4 regions of the Cytobacillus firmus genome follow, and region 2 is predicted to be linked to each of the others. Evidence: riboswitches for the same ligand, from Rfam matches in the RefSeq annotation. Region 2 holds a riboswitch; each other region holds the start of a gene.
What was found. Region 2 has a riboswitch for S-adenosylmethionine ahead of NAF01_RS06090 (homoserine dehydrogenase). Riboswitches for the same ligand answer to the same signal wherever they lie in the genome.

Region 1 (3,102 bases), 480 kb from region 2:
CTACGGGACAAAATAAGTCGCCAATCTGGCAGGTATCCGCCGGACAAAGTTCAAATCCTTCAGAAGTATCAACCCGGACAGCATAAACAAATCTGCCCCCAACAAATTCGCAGCGCGTGATATAGCTTTCAGGTGATTGAATATATTCCTGAATAAGAGTAATGCCATCTACCGGTTCTTCGAAGGAAGGGCCTTCCACATAAGATTTTAAAGCTTCAATACTATGGAATAATTGAACACCCAGACCTTTGCCGGCACGATTATGCTTTGTGATAAACGGCTGTCCGGCAAATGCTTCGGCTGCCTTTAGGATATTTTGTTTTCCAGCCGCTGCAATAGTTTTTGGAGTCCTCACACCAGATTTATTTAACTCCAAGTATTGTAAAACCTTACTTACTTCCAGCTTTAAAGCGTTCGTTCCATTAATCACCGCACGGTCATGTGCTTCAAGCCAGGCCAATACTTGTCCGGAAAATTCAGCCGCAAAACGGTGATCACGTGTATGAGAAGAAGCACTCATACGGCTATAGAAAATACCTTCCGGCGGTTCTGCCGATAAATCCAACGTTCCTTCGTCTAAATGCCATTCTTCATAAGGAACACCCAGTTCCTCCAATCTTTTTGTCAAATGGACTGTCCACTCACTATTTTCATGTATAACGTATACCTTGCTCACTATTCAGGCCCCTTTCTAGCTCTTTATTAAACTGCGTTTTTGTTCCACTAACGGCATAACGGTCTTTGCGAAGCGTTCCATTTCCTCCAGCTGAGGTGAAAATTGCAGCAACAGCAGGTCCAGCCCAACTTCTTCATATTGCAGGATCCGATCAGCAATTTGTTCTGGTGTTCCTACTAGATTTGGACGCAGACCTCTATTGGAAACAGAGTAATCCTGCAGCTGAATCTGCTGCTCCAGATGTGACTTTGTCGTGAAGTCCTTAAAGCCGGCATAACCGCTGGAATCCTTCACAGTCGTGATTTTTTCAAGCTCAGCGAGTGCCTCTTCTTCTGTCTCACGGCAAATAACATACGCTGCCATTCCGAATGAGCTGAATGGCACATTGCCCGCTTGTTGACGCCTCGCCTTCATATCGGCTATTTTTGTCTCAATCTCTTCTACCGTTCCGCCGTGCATCACATAAGCATCACATTTTTCGGCAATGGTCTGCTTGCCTTTTTCACTTTCACCGCCTGCATACAGAATCGGATTAGGCCGCTGAACAGGCTTAGGAGCAAGCTTTGTATCGTTTAAGTTGTAAAATTGGCCGGAATAACTGAAGGTATCTTCTGTCCATAACCCTTTTAACACATCAATGAACTCCTCGGTGCGGGCGTAACGCTCATCATGTTCTGTAAAAACACCGCCATACTGGCGCGCTTCTTCGGCCCACCAGGCAGAAACAACGTTAAGGGTAAAACGGCCATTGCTGATTTGATCAATATTAGCGGCCATTTTTGCTGCTACTGCCGGATTATGAAAACCGGGACGAATCGCGGTCATAATTTCAATTTTCTCTGTCACTGCGGCAAGCGCGGCAGCCGTGGACCAGGCTTCAAGAGAATCATGGCCCGGTCCTTTAATATCATTTAAATATAATTCCGCGATTAACGTAGTCGAGTATCCCCATTCTTCTGCCGACTGAATGACGTTTTTAGCATACTCAAAGGTTGGCGGCATACTTTCATCTTCGACATTCCGCAGCCATCCTCCAAAAATCGGCAGCCAGAAACCATATTTCATTTTTCTTTCTCTCCCTATCTTTCAAATATCTACTTTTCTTATCATTTAAGTAGGATTTACAAACAACTAAAAAACTCTCCTCCAAAGAAGAGAGTTTTTTATACTCTCTTCTCATCTTTCAAGCGATGCGCTTGCTGGAATTGGCACAGTATTCATCAGAACCTGCTGCCGAGGTTTCAAAGGGCCAGTCCCTCCACCTCTCTGGATAAGAAGAAAAAACTATTCAGCTTTTTAATTATTTAAAGTGATAATAATTTATATAGATCAAATTGTCAATTAAATATTTCTAAGCTCTAAATATTTTTAATACGCTTTATTTTCCCACAATACTTGCTGCAACGTTTTTAAAGTAAAGCACCCTTTACTTAAAGTGTATTTCAATCTTTTTTACGTTCTTCTCTTTCACACTCCCGAAAACTGTTGTTTTATTAAAAATATCAAAATACATTATATACTCAAGAGTCTTCCGACATTATGAATTCTTGTGAATATTTTCCTATTATAGAGCTAAAATATCCTTAAATATACTTTATAAGGGTGACTCGGTAAATGCCGGATAAGCGACTTGAGCAATTTGATCATATAGTGAGAATGGGAAAAGAGGGACAAGAGGCTTTAAATAAGTATTGGTTAGATTTTGAGCTTTATACTTCATTTGAATACTGGTTAATGGCATCTCTTCTTATAGGCCCTCTTATCTACCTATTTTTTAAAATTGATAAAAACAAAATATTTTTCTTTGGTTTCTATGGTTACAGTATTCATGTAATATTTGGATATATCGATTTGTTCTCAAAAAATTCAGGATATCTAAATTATCCTTTCCCAGTGATCCCCATGCTGCCAGGGTTAACCCTTGATTCGAGTTTCGTTCCTGTTACTTTTATGCTTGTTTACCAATGGACGATAAACCGGGAAAAGAATTACTATCTGTATATGATCATTACCTCTGCGGTTATGGCATTTATCTTTAAGCCGGTTCTGTTCGCAATAGGGCTAATGAGGCTTTATGGAAACACAAATTATATCTATCTATTTGCTGGTTATTTAATTGTCATAACGATAGCTAAATTTATCATGAGTGTGTTTTTGTGGACAGAGGCTAAATACAAAAAAGGATAAATGGATTTACATTCATCCTTTTTCCTTTTTAGCCAACCTGGACTTTGAGTTTTAAAGAAGAAGCTGCCTGGTTAAGCAGCTGTTTCTGGGTTTGCGAATCTTTATATTAATAACTGCCAGACTGAACGCTGCAGCTGTGTTTTTCATTAGAATCAAATTACCTTACTTTTATTAACTGGATTTACATCTTTCTTATATTTCATAAGATCCAGCACTTTTATAATTCCACTCAATAATCT
Region 2 (3,102 bases):
CTCTTCCTATGGAGGCAGTTCGATGTACCATCAGCTGTTTTTAGATAAGTGTCTAATTTCATTGCAATTTGTCGATAAAAAAACAAGCTATTTTACTGGACTTTTTTTATTAAAGCGTTTATTTTACTATAAAAAGGCAATATTCTATGTATAAGTTTCAATAAATTGGAATGGGATGGTGTTACGATGGCAAACAAGAAAAATGTTAAATCTCCCGGCAAAGATCTAAATATTGGTGCGAATGTTTCATTAAACGGCCTGGTAACAGCTGTTTTTGATAATATGGTCCATGTCCAGATTGGCGCTAAGATAGTAACAGTTCATGTTAAAGACCTGTATTCCGGATTAAATAATCCATTATTTAATAAACAGCAGGCTTAGTATCCACCATCTCTAAACATACTTCAGGAGGGGCAGCTCAAAGGCTTGCCCCTTCTGTTTTTTAGACCGGCTGTACCTGCTTATACTTCCCTGCCGTGACTGCATAATCTCCAAGCACTTGATAAGCCTTCAAACCGGATTTGTCTAATAATGACACAGCTTCTGCAGCTCCCTTAACGATCAGGGCCTGTTCTGACACTTTGCTGGCGATTTCAACTCCCTCAGGGAATTCATATCCTTCAGCATCACCCAATATTACCCAGAGCGGCTGTTCAGGAACAGTTTCTTCCGATCCAGCTTCCTCAAATACTGAAGGTAAATCGGCTTTGCCCACATGAATCAGATCTTCAATAATCGCACTCGCTGTCGGGAACATGCCTGCTCCAGGTCCCTGCAAACTGATATTTCCGACAATATCCGCATCGATTGAAACGGCATTCTGCACGCCTTCTACTCTGTATAAAGGATGAGATTCTCCTGTCAGGACCGGCTTTACTGTACAGCGGACAGAATCTTTTTCCTTCTGAATTGATGCTATATGTTTAAATTTCAGCCCCAGCGAATCAGCCAAACGGATTTGTTCAATCGTAATATCAGTAATGCCTTCTCTTACAGAGTATTCCTGTTCCGGCGCTTTCCCGAATACAAGCTCGCTCAGAACAACTGCTTTGTAAAAGGCGTCATATCCTTCGATATCGTTTTTAGGATCGGCTTCTGCATAGCCTTTTTCCTGAGCGATTTTCAATGCTTCTTCAAATGATAAGTTCTCCTCGCGCATACTTGTCAAAATGAAATTGGATGTGCCATTTAAAATTCCTTCAATCCGTTCGATCCTGTTGGCATTTAGCAGCTGCCTGATGGTCTGAATGATGGGGATTCCGCCGCCGACTGTTGCTTCAAATCCCAGTGATACATTCTTTTCTTTTGCCAGCCTCGCAAGCTCACTTCCATGAAATGCAAACATCTCTTTATTCGCTGTAATGACGTGGCATCCTCTCAATATGGCCTGGCGCAGATACGTATAGCCCGGCTCCCTGCCAACAATGGCATCAATTACGACATCAAGCTTTGGAAGCTCAATAATATCCTGAAAGTCATCTGTTAAAAGCACCTCATCATCAGGCAAAGAATGTTTATTCACATTTTTGACCAGGATAGCGGAAACCTTCACTTCTTTCCCGAGTATCGCCTGAAGCCTTTCCTGATGCTTTCTGATTGTTTCATACACTCCTTTTCCAACAGTTCCAAACCCCAATAGCCCGATCGTTATCGCTGACATTATTTATTCCCCCTTGTTAAAATTTAAGGCTCTTTTCATATAAAATGTTGTTTTTCGCCTATCAAAGATGTCCGTTGATTTCCGCTCCAGGCACTCGCTTTCCGCGGGGCAGGCGGTGAGCCTCCTCGACGCTCTGCGTCTGCGGGGTCTCACCTGTCCCGCTACTCCCGCAGGACGTTGAATATGCTTCCTCAGATAAACATCGCACGAAGAAAATGCGATAGCATTTTCGAGGATCTCGCACCTTCCGCTACAATCAACTCAGTAAATAAGATAAAATTAGCAAAAAAACTTATGAAAATAGCCAGATTTAAAGTGCGTATTCCAATCAAAACAAAAAACCCCTTCCGTCCATTACAGACAAGAAGGGGTTTGAATTAATATTCCGTTCATTCCGCCTTCTTATCTTCGGAAAATGTATTCCTCTGAATTTGGCACCGTGCATGAATGCTGGTTGCCGAGGCTTCATAGGGTCAGTCCCTCCGCCTCTCTTGATAAGAAGTTTCTAAGTATTCAATTTATATGAATCATAAACATTTATCAGGTCTACGTCAACCTTTTTTGAAAAATTATTTTCTTCAGACGCTTTCACTTTCATTGAAATCTTCCGTTATGATCTCAAGAAAATGCTTAAGAATTCTGGCAGTCAGCCCCCAGATGACCTTATCCTGGAAATAGTAAAATACCTCTTCCGCTCTCCTTGTCTGCCAATTGTAATTTTCACCTCCGGCAATCAAATCAAAAGGAAAATTTTCTTCTGGCTCTACCTTAAAATTCACGTGATACGTTTCCGGTTTTACTTTTTTCAGAAATGACAGAGGCACAGTAAAAACCTCTTCTACTTCATCAGGGTTCGGCACAATCTTGTCCGGGTTTTGGATAATGCCTGCATAAGGGTAAATAATTTGACCGAAGGAAATCATGTAATCCAGCGGGGAAACATTTGTGATGCTGTCTTCGCCCACACCGAGTTCCTCAGAGGTTTCACGGATGGCCGTATGTTCTTCATCCCTATCTTCCGGATCTATCCTTCCGCCGGGGAAACATACCTCCCCAGGCTGCCTTCTCATTTTTAGTGAACGTACTTCAAATAGGACATGTACCTCATTATTGATTTCAACCAGCGGAAGCAAAATAGCGAACTTCGAAAATCGCTCACTCCCCAAAATGATGGGGGTTCTGTTCCTTAACCTTTTAGCCAGTTTCTCAATCTCCATATCTGCCCACCTCCAGCAGCAATTCAATTAAGTTATTATCTCTTTATCATACTGTATTCTTTGCATTTTATTAATTTATACGGCTTGTGCCAAATAATGATTCCGGACTATATATTATTGCATCCTGCCTTCAAAAGGAAAAGAACGTTTCTCCGCCTGCAAATCAGGGAAAATAAAAAAATATCATAATACACTGGGAGTGAAAAATATGAAGAAGAATATATT
Region 3 (3,102 bases), 910 kb from region 2:
TAAATCTCCTGCAATTACGACTGCATCCGGCTTTTCTTCTTCTACCACATCAATAAATTGATTCAAAAAATGGCGCTGATCTTCGGTCATATATACACCATGGACCAGCTTGCCCAAATGCCAATCAGCTGTATGGATAAATTTCATATCTTACACCCTCTTTTCCTTGCCTGAGATACTTTCTGCAATATTACCATTATACCAAATCAAAAAACGGCAGAGGCTCAGTAACATTTCACAGAACATTCGTTCTAATTATATCATCAATTATTTTTAAAACACAGCATTGTTCAAAGAAAAAAGAGCCCGGCAGGCTCTCTCATTTATTGCTTTTTAACTTAGGAAAGTTGATCAGAATGGCAATAATACCGAAAATGCCAATTAATATTGGATAAATGGAATATGCCATGATGCTCACCGGCGAAATGGCAGCGAGCCCCGAAGCAGCGAGCATCTGTGCTCCATAAGGGATAGTCCCTTGTACAAAGCAGGCAAATATATCAAGTATACTTGCTGATTTACGCGGGTCAATCTCATATTGGTCAGCAATTTTTTTGGCAAGCGGCCCTGCAATAATGATGGCAATAGTATTATTGGCTGTAGATAGATTGGTCACAGAGACAAGCGACGCAATACCAAATTCTGCTCCCCTGCGGGATTTTATTTTGCTGGTAGCCATGTGAAGCAAGTAATCTATTCCTCCATTAACCCGGATGATCTCCACCAATCCGCCAATGAGGATGGCAATAATCGCAAGGGTCTGCATACCGGCCATTCCCTCAGCAATCATCTGCAGGAATGAAACAAACGTATAGCTGCCGTCAGCAATTCCAATCAGGCCTGCAAGAAGGATACCCCCGCTAAGCACAAGAATAACATTCATGCCGAACAAAGCTGCAGCCAATACGCCAAGATAAGGGACTACTTTTAAGAAGTTGAAATCTCCGCTGGTCACGACGCTTTCCTGACCTGCTGTTAAAATTGCAAGAATTATAGCAGTAAGAACTGCAGCAGGCAGTACGATTAAAAAATTCACACGGAATTTATCAGTCATTCTCGTTCCCTGCGTCCTGACCGCTGCAATCGTCGTATCAGAAATGACAGAAAGATTATCGCCAAACATTGCACCGCCAATTATTGCTGCCATGGCTAGAGCTACTGTAATATCTGTCTCTGCTGAAATGGCTACACCAATTGGAGCAAGAGCAACAACTGTCCCCATTGATGTTCCCATCGATAATGAAATAAAGCATGCAATGATAAAAATTCCGACCATGAGCAGATTCTGCGGGATAAAAGAGAGTGCAAGGTTCACAGTCGAATCAACCGCACCCATTCCTTTAGCCGTAGCGGAAAAAGCCCCTGCCAGGATAAAAATGATGGACATTAATATAATATCAGGATGTCCAGCCCCTTTTGTGAATATCTCTACTTTTTCCATGAATGGCTTTTTTCTATTCATTGCGAGCGCAATTCCGGCTGCTGCGGATACAATGACAATAATTGGTATGCTGTTAAAATCACCAGTTGCTATACCGCTGCCAATAAAAATAAGCAGGAAAGCGGCTAGCGGCAATAAAGCCCATGGATTGCCCCTGTTTTTCATTGAATTCTCCTTTAATAATGGATTTTCCAAGCAAAATAAAAAGACCCCTTCAAGCAAGAAGAGATCTTGATCTATCAATCGTTCTCTTCTTATCTGCCAAGCATCAATGCTTGCTGGATTTGGCACAGCGCTCTGCAGAGCCCGCTGCCGAGACATCTTCGGGCCAGCCCCTCCGTCTCTCTTGATAAGTGAATAGTATTAAATTATTCTAAAATAACTCACGTTTGAAAATTATACAGGAAACTCGCTAAACTTCAAGTACTTTTTTCTTAATGGAATTGGAATTTGAATAATGCTTAAAGGGGAAAGACGGAAGTTGAAATATAAAAAGCCGCAATGCGGCTAAAAACTAGTGAAGATCATTAGAATTCGGCAGGGAATGTCCCTTTTTCAGCTCCTGAAAAATATCATCTGATGCTTGATGAGCAGGCTGAACGGGTGACTGCAAAATTATTTCTCCCATCAGCCTTTTAAATTCTCCTACTGTCAAAGGCTTTGCATCATCCATTAATTCATACCCAAGCTGTCCATTTGGCTCAAGTGTAGCCATTTTAACATCTGAAATTTTAGTAATACCGTTGGTTCTGAGCCTCATTTCCAGCTGATCTGCTGTAAAGCGCAATTTCCTCATATTTGCTGTTTTTAATTTCCCATTCTCAATCACTATTTTGGATTTGCCTGTAATAAATTTTTCAATGAAATTGTATTTCACCTGCAAATATTCCATTATAATTAGTGATCCAACAAAGATTCCAGCAGCCACGATGGTCTTCCATACACTTGTCTCAATGATAGGCTGAATGATAATGGAACCTATGGAAATCATAACTACCGTTTGCGCCAGCGTCATTTGGGAAATAGACTTCCTGCCTGCTACACGTAAAAGCAAAACTCCTGCTAAAACCAGAATCACTGATTGCCAGGCAAAATTCATCTGGATACACCTTCCTTTTTCTAATAGGGTATGGAACTGGTGGAGGAATATTCAAGTTAGCGCAAAATAAAACAGCCTGACCTAATGGCCAGGCTGTTTTTGTATGGGTGTGTCGATTATAGTTTAGTTACGTTAGCTGCTTGAGGTCCGCGTGCACCTTCAACAACTTCGAAAGAAACTTCTTGGCCTTCTTCTAAAGATTTGAAACCTTCAGATTGGATAGCAGAGTAATGTACAAATACGTCGTTTCCGTCTTCACCTTCGATGAATCCGAAACCTTTTTCAGCATTGAACCATTTTACTTTACCGTTTTTCATGAAAAAAATCCTCCTATTGGCTAGAAAAAGCCATGTGTAAATTCACCATATACACGCTTATTACTTTACGTTCATTACTCATCCAGACCATTGCCTAACGGTTGAAAAAGCAGCTAGCAAAATATAACACGATGCATAACGGCTGATTCAAATTTAGCACTTATAGAAATGATTGTCAACTATTCTGCGCGTCTTTGATAGCATTTTATCAAACTATTCCGTCTTTTTCGAGCGTAATAATTCCC
Region 4 (3,102 bases), 370 kb from region 2:
ATCAGATGAACCTTATTTTTTTGAGCGATCTCTTTCAAAAAAGCCAGTGCGAAGGCTGCATCCTGGTCCGCAATTTCATCCAATCTGGTCAAATCATAGCCTGTCGTCCAAAGCTCCGGAAGTACCAAAACTTCCGGATTAGACTTGAGCGCTTTATGAATCATGGCTTCAGCCGCTATAAAATTCTTCTCAGGTTTTCCAAAGGTAATATCCATTTGTAAACAGGCAACCTTTAATTTCATTTAACTCCCCCGCAATCATCTTTTCCTTATGTTATGATTAGTCCGATAGATAGAAATTTTCTAAATTTTACTTTACAACTTATCATTTACGTTATATCATTTGTGACTATATTTTCAATCATTTTTTTTAAGCAGGTGATCAATTTGATTAATTATCCGCAATCAGAACTATTAAAAGGTCTGCCAAAACAGTTTTTTGCCTCATTGACAGCTAAGGTGGGGAAAAAGCTTGAACAGGGTCATGATGTCATCAACCTGGGACAGGGAAATCCTGATCTGCCTACCCCGGAGCATATTGTCAAGCGTCTTCAAAGTGCAGCTGAAAACCCTCAAAATCATAAGTATTCTCCTTTTCAGGGTTACCCGTATTTTAAAAAGGCAGCAGCTGACTTTTATAAAAGGGAATATAATGTGGATTTGGACCCCGATACTGAAATAGCCATCCTTTTTGGAGGCAAAGCAGGGCTTGTTGAAATTCCTCAATGCCTTTTAAATCCCGGGGACAGCGTATTGGTTCCGGACCCGGGATATCCTGATTACTGGTCAGGAGTTGCGCTTGCTAAAGCAAAAATGCTAACAATGCCTCTGAGAGAGGAAAATAACTTCTTGCCTGTTTACAGTGAATTGCCAGCTGAGAAGCTTAATTCAGCCAAATTAATGTTTCTTAATTATCCAAATAACCCTACTGGAGCAGTGGCAAACATTGATTTTTTTCAAGAAACAGTCGAATTGAGCCGAAAGCATGGTATCTGCACCGTTCATGACTTTGCATATGGCGGAATTGGATTTGATGGAAAAATACCTGTAAGTTTTCTTCAGGCAGAAGGGGCAAAAGAGGTCGGAATTGAAATTTATACTCTTTCAAAGACCTTTAATATGGCTGGCTGGAGAGTAGGGTTTGCCGCTGGAAATGCAAGCGTTATTGCAGCACTGAACCTGATGCAGGATCATCTTTACGTCAGCTTGTTTGGAGCTGTTCAGGAAGCTGCGGCAGCTGCTCTGTCAGGCTCACAGGATTGTGTAAAAGAGTTGAATTCGATCTACGAATCCAGACGAAATACATTCATTTCCGGTCTCAGGGAAATCGGGTGGGATGTACAAGCTCCTCAAGGCTCCTTTTTTGCATGGCTTAAGGTCCCGGAATCATTTACATCTGAAGAGTTTTCTGAGTATCTCCTGGAAAAAGCGCATATTGCAGTTGCACCAGGCAATGGGTTCGGCCAATTTGGAGAAGGATTTGTGAGAGCCGGTTTGCTGACATCTGAAGAAAGACTTAAAGAAGCGGTAAGGCGAATACAAAAATTAGATCTATTTTAATTTTTTCAAAAATTAAATTGACAAATGTATTAAGCACTGTCATAATTCTAATTAAATTTCTAAATTAACTGAATAATAGATTTCGTTTTCTTATCAAGAGCAGGCGGAGGGACTAGCCCTATGAAGCCCGGCAACCGACTTAAACTTAAGCACGGTGCTAAATCTTGCAGCTTATAGCTGAAAGATAAGAAGATGTTAGATTGCTATGCTAACCTCTTCTTATTTGAAGAGGTTTTTTATTTTTCTCATTCTTTGATATTGAAAGGAAGAAGATTCATGAGCGAAATTATTGCAGTGTACCTAATACATGATGAAAAACATAATCCGGAGAAAAAAGCGGAGGAAATTGCTTTAGGTTTAACGGTGGGATCATGGACCCATCTGCCGGAGCTTGAAAAGCAGCAGCTGGAGAAGCATAAAGGCAGGGTCGTTTCTGTTGAAACCTTTACAAAAGATGCAGAAAGTAAGGAAACAGCAGCAATTATTAAGATCGCCTATCCTGCTGTAAATTTTAGTCCGGATTTACCGGCAATATTAACAACAGTCTTTGGGAAACTGTCACTGGACGGAAAGATTAAACTTTTGGATTTACAGTTTTCCAATGAATTAAAAAATTTTTTCCCCGGACCTCGATTTGGGATTGAAGGGTTAAGGGGAAAATTGAATGTATATGACAGGCCTCTTCTGATGAGCATCTTCAAAGGAGTGCTCGGCAAAGATATGGATTTTTTGACTTCACAGCTGCGGGAACAGGCCTTGGGCGGCATAGACCTTGTAAAAGACGATGAAATTTTATTTGAAAACAGCCTTACACCGTCAGAAGCGCGGATAAAGGAAGGAAAAAAGGTTTTGAGACAGGTTTATGAAGAAACGGGCCATCGGACCTTATATGCTGTAAATTTAACAGGCAGGTCGTTTGAATTAAGAGATAAGGCAAGAAAGGCATCCAGTCTTGGGGCTGATCTTCTTCTTTTCAATGTATTCTCTTATGGGCTCGATGTATTGCAGGCTTTGAGGGAAGATGATGAGATTGAACTGCCTATCATGGCACATCCTGCAGTCAGCGGAGCCCTTTCAGCTTCAAGTGTTTATGGGATCTCCTATCCTTTGCTTTTGGGCAAACTGCTCAGGTATGCAGGGGCAGACTTGTCTCTTTTCCCATCACCTTATGGGTCAGTAGCCCTTGAAAAAACACAGGCATTATCAATTGCGGATAGCCTGACTGGGATGGATTTTTGCAAAAGAACTTTTCCGGTACCCTCAGCCGGCATCCATCCGGGTTTAGTTCCATTGCTATTCGAAGACTTCGGAACAGACAGTGTCATCAATGCCGGAGGCGGCGTACACGGGCACCCGGATGGGGCAAGAGGAGGCGGTTTGGCATTCCGCCAGGCGATTGATTTAACTTTAAAGGGAGCTTCTTTAGCCGATGCTCCATCAGACTTCCCTGAATTAAAAAGAGCGATTGATTTGTGGGGGTACAAAAAGGCGGCTGTACAGAATGGCTAAAATAGCGGTATTTTGCGACTTTGATGGAACTATT

Region 1: it holds a riboswitch for S-adenosylmethionine, as region 2 does, so the genes downstream of both, NAF01_RS03595 (LLM class flavin-dependent oxidoreductase) here and NAF01_RS06090 (homoserine dehydrogenase) in region 2, are expected to answer to the same signal.
Region 3: it holds a riboswitch for S-adenosylmethionine, as region 2 does, so the genes downstream of both, NAF01_RS10535 (Na+/H+ antiporter NhaC family protein) here and NAF01_RS06090 (homoserine dehydrogenase) in region 2, are expected to answer to the same signal.
Region 4: it holds a riboswitch for S-adenosylmethionine, as region 2 does, so the genes downstream of both, NAF01_RS07950 (2,3-diketo-5-methylthiopentyl-1-phosphate enolase) here and NAF01_RS06090 (homoserine dehydrogenase) in region 2, are expected to answer to the same signal.

Annotation. Positions count from the first base shown of each region.
Region 1 covers NZ_CP098323.1:667,621-670,722, reverse strand. The annotation lists gene NAF01_RS03600 (ATP-grasp domain-containing protein) at 1-676, opposite strand, end outside; gene NAF01_RS03595 (LLM class flavin-dependent oxidoreductase) at 692-1,741, opposite strand; SAM riboswitch class I at 1,850-1,953, opposite strand; gene NAF01_RS03590 (hypothetical protein) at 2,291-2,863, shown strand; gene NAF01_RS03585 (NUDIX domain-containing protein) at 3,093-3,102, opposite strand, start outside.
Region 2 covers NZ_CP098323.1:1,151,110-1,154,211, reverse strand. The annotation lists gene NAF01_RS06100 (CBO0543 family protein) at 1-48, shown strand, start outside; gene NAF01_RS06095 (hypothetical protein) at 187-381, shown strand; gene NAF01_RS06090 (homoserine dehydrogenase) at 443-1,660, opposite strand; SAM riboswitch class I at 2,060-2,161, opposite strand; gene NAF01_RS06085 (NUDIX hydrolase) at 2,239-2,877, opposite strand; gene NAF01_RS06080 (general stress protein) at 3,086-3,102, shown strand, end outside.
Region 3 covers NZ_CP098323.1:2,063,291-2,066,392, reverse strand. The annotation lists gene NAF01_RS10540 (exonuclease SbcCD subunit D) at 1-147, opposite strand, end outside; gene NAF01_RS10535 (Na+/H+ antiporter NhaC family protein) at 320-1,606, opposite strand; SAM riboswitch class I at 1,693-1,797, opposite strand; gene NAF01_RS10530 (DUF421 domain-containing protein) at 1,956-2,540, opposite strand; gene NAF01_RS10525 (cold-shock protein) at 2,657-2,857, opposite strand.
Region 4 covers NZ_CP098323.1:1,524,124-1,527,225, forward strand. The annotation lists gene NAF01_RS07940 (carbon-nitrogen family hydrolase) at 1-242, opposite strand, end outside; gene NAF01_RS07945 (pyridoxal phosphate-dependent aminotransferase) at 387-1,559, shown strand; SAM riboswitch class I at 1,647-1,750, shown strand; gene NAF01_RS07950 (2,3-diketo-5-methylthiopentyl-1-phosphate enolase) at 1,836-3,068, shown strand; gene NAF01_RS07955 (2-hydroxy-3-keto-5-methylthiopentenyl-1-phosphate phosphatase) at 3,061-3,102, shown strand, end outside.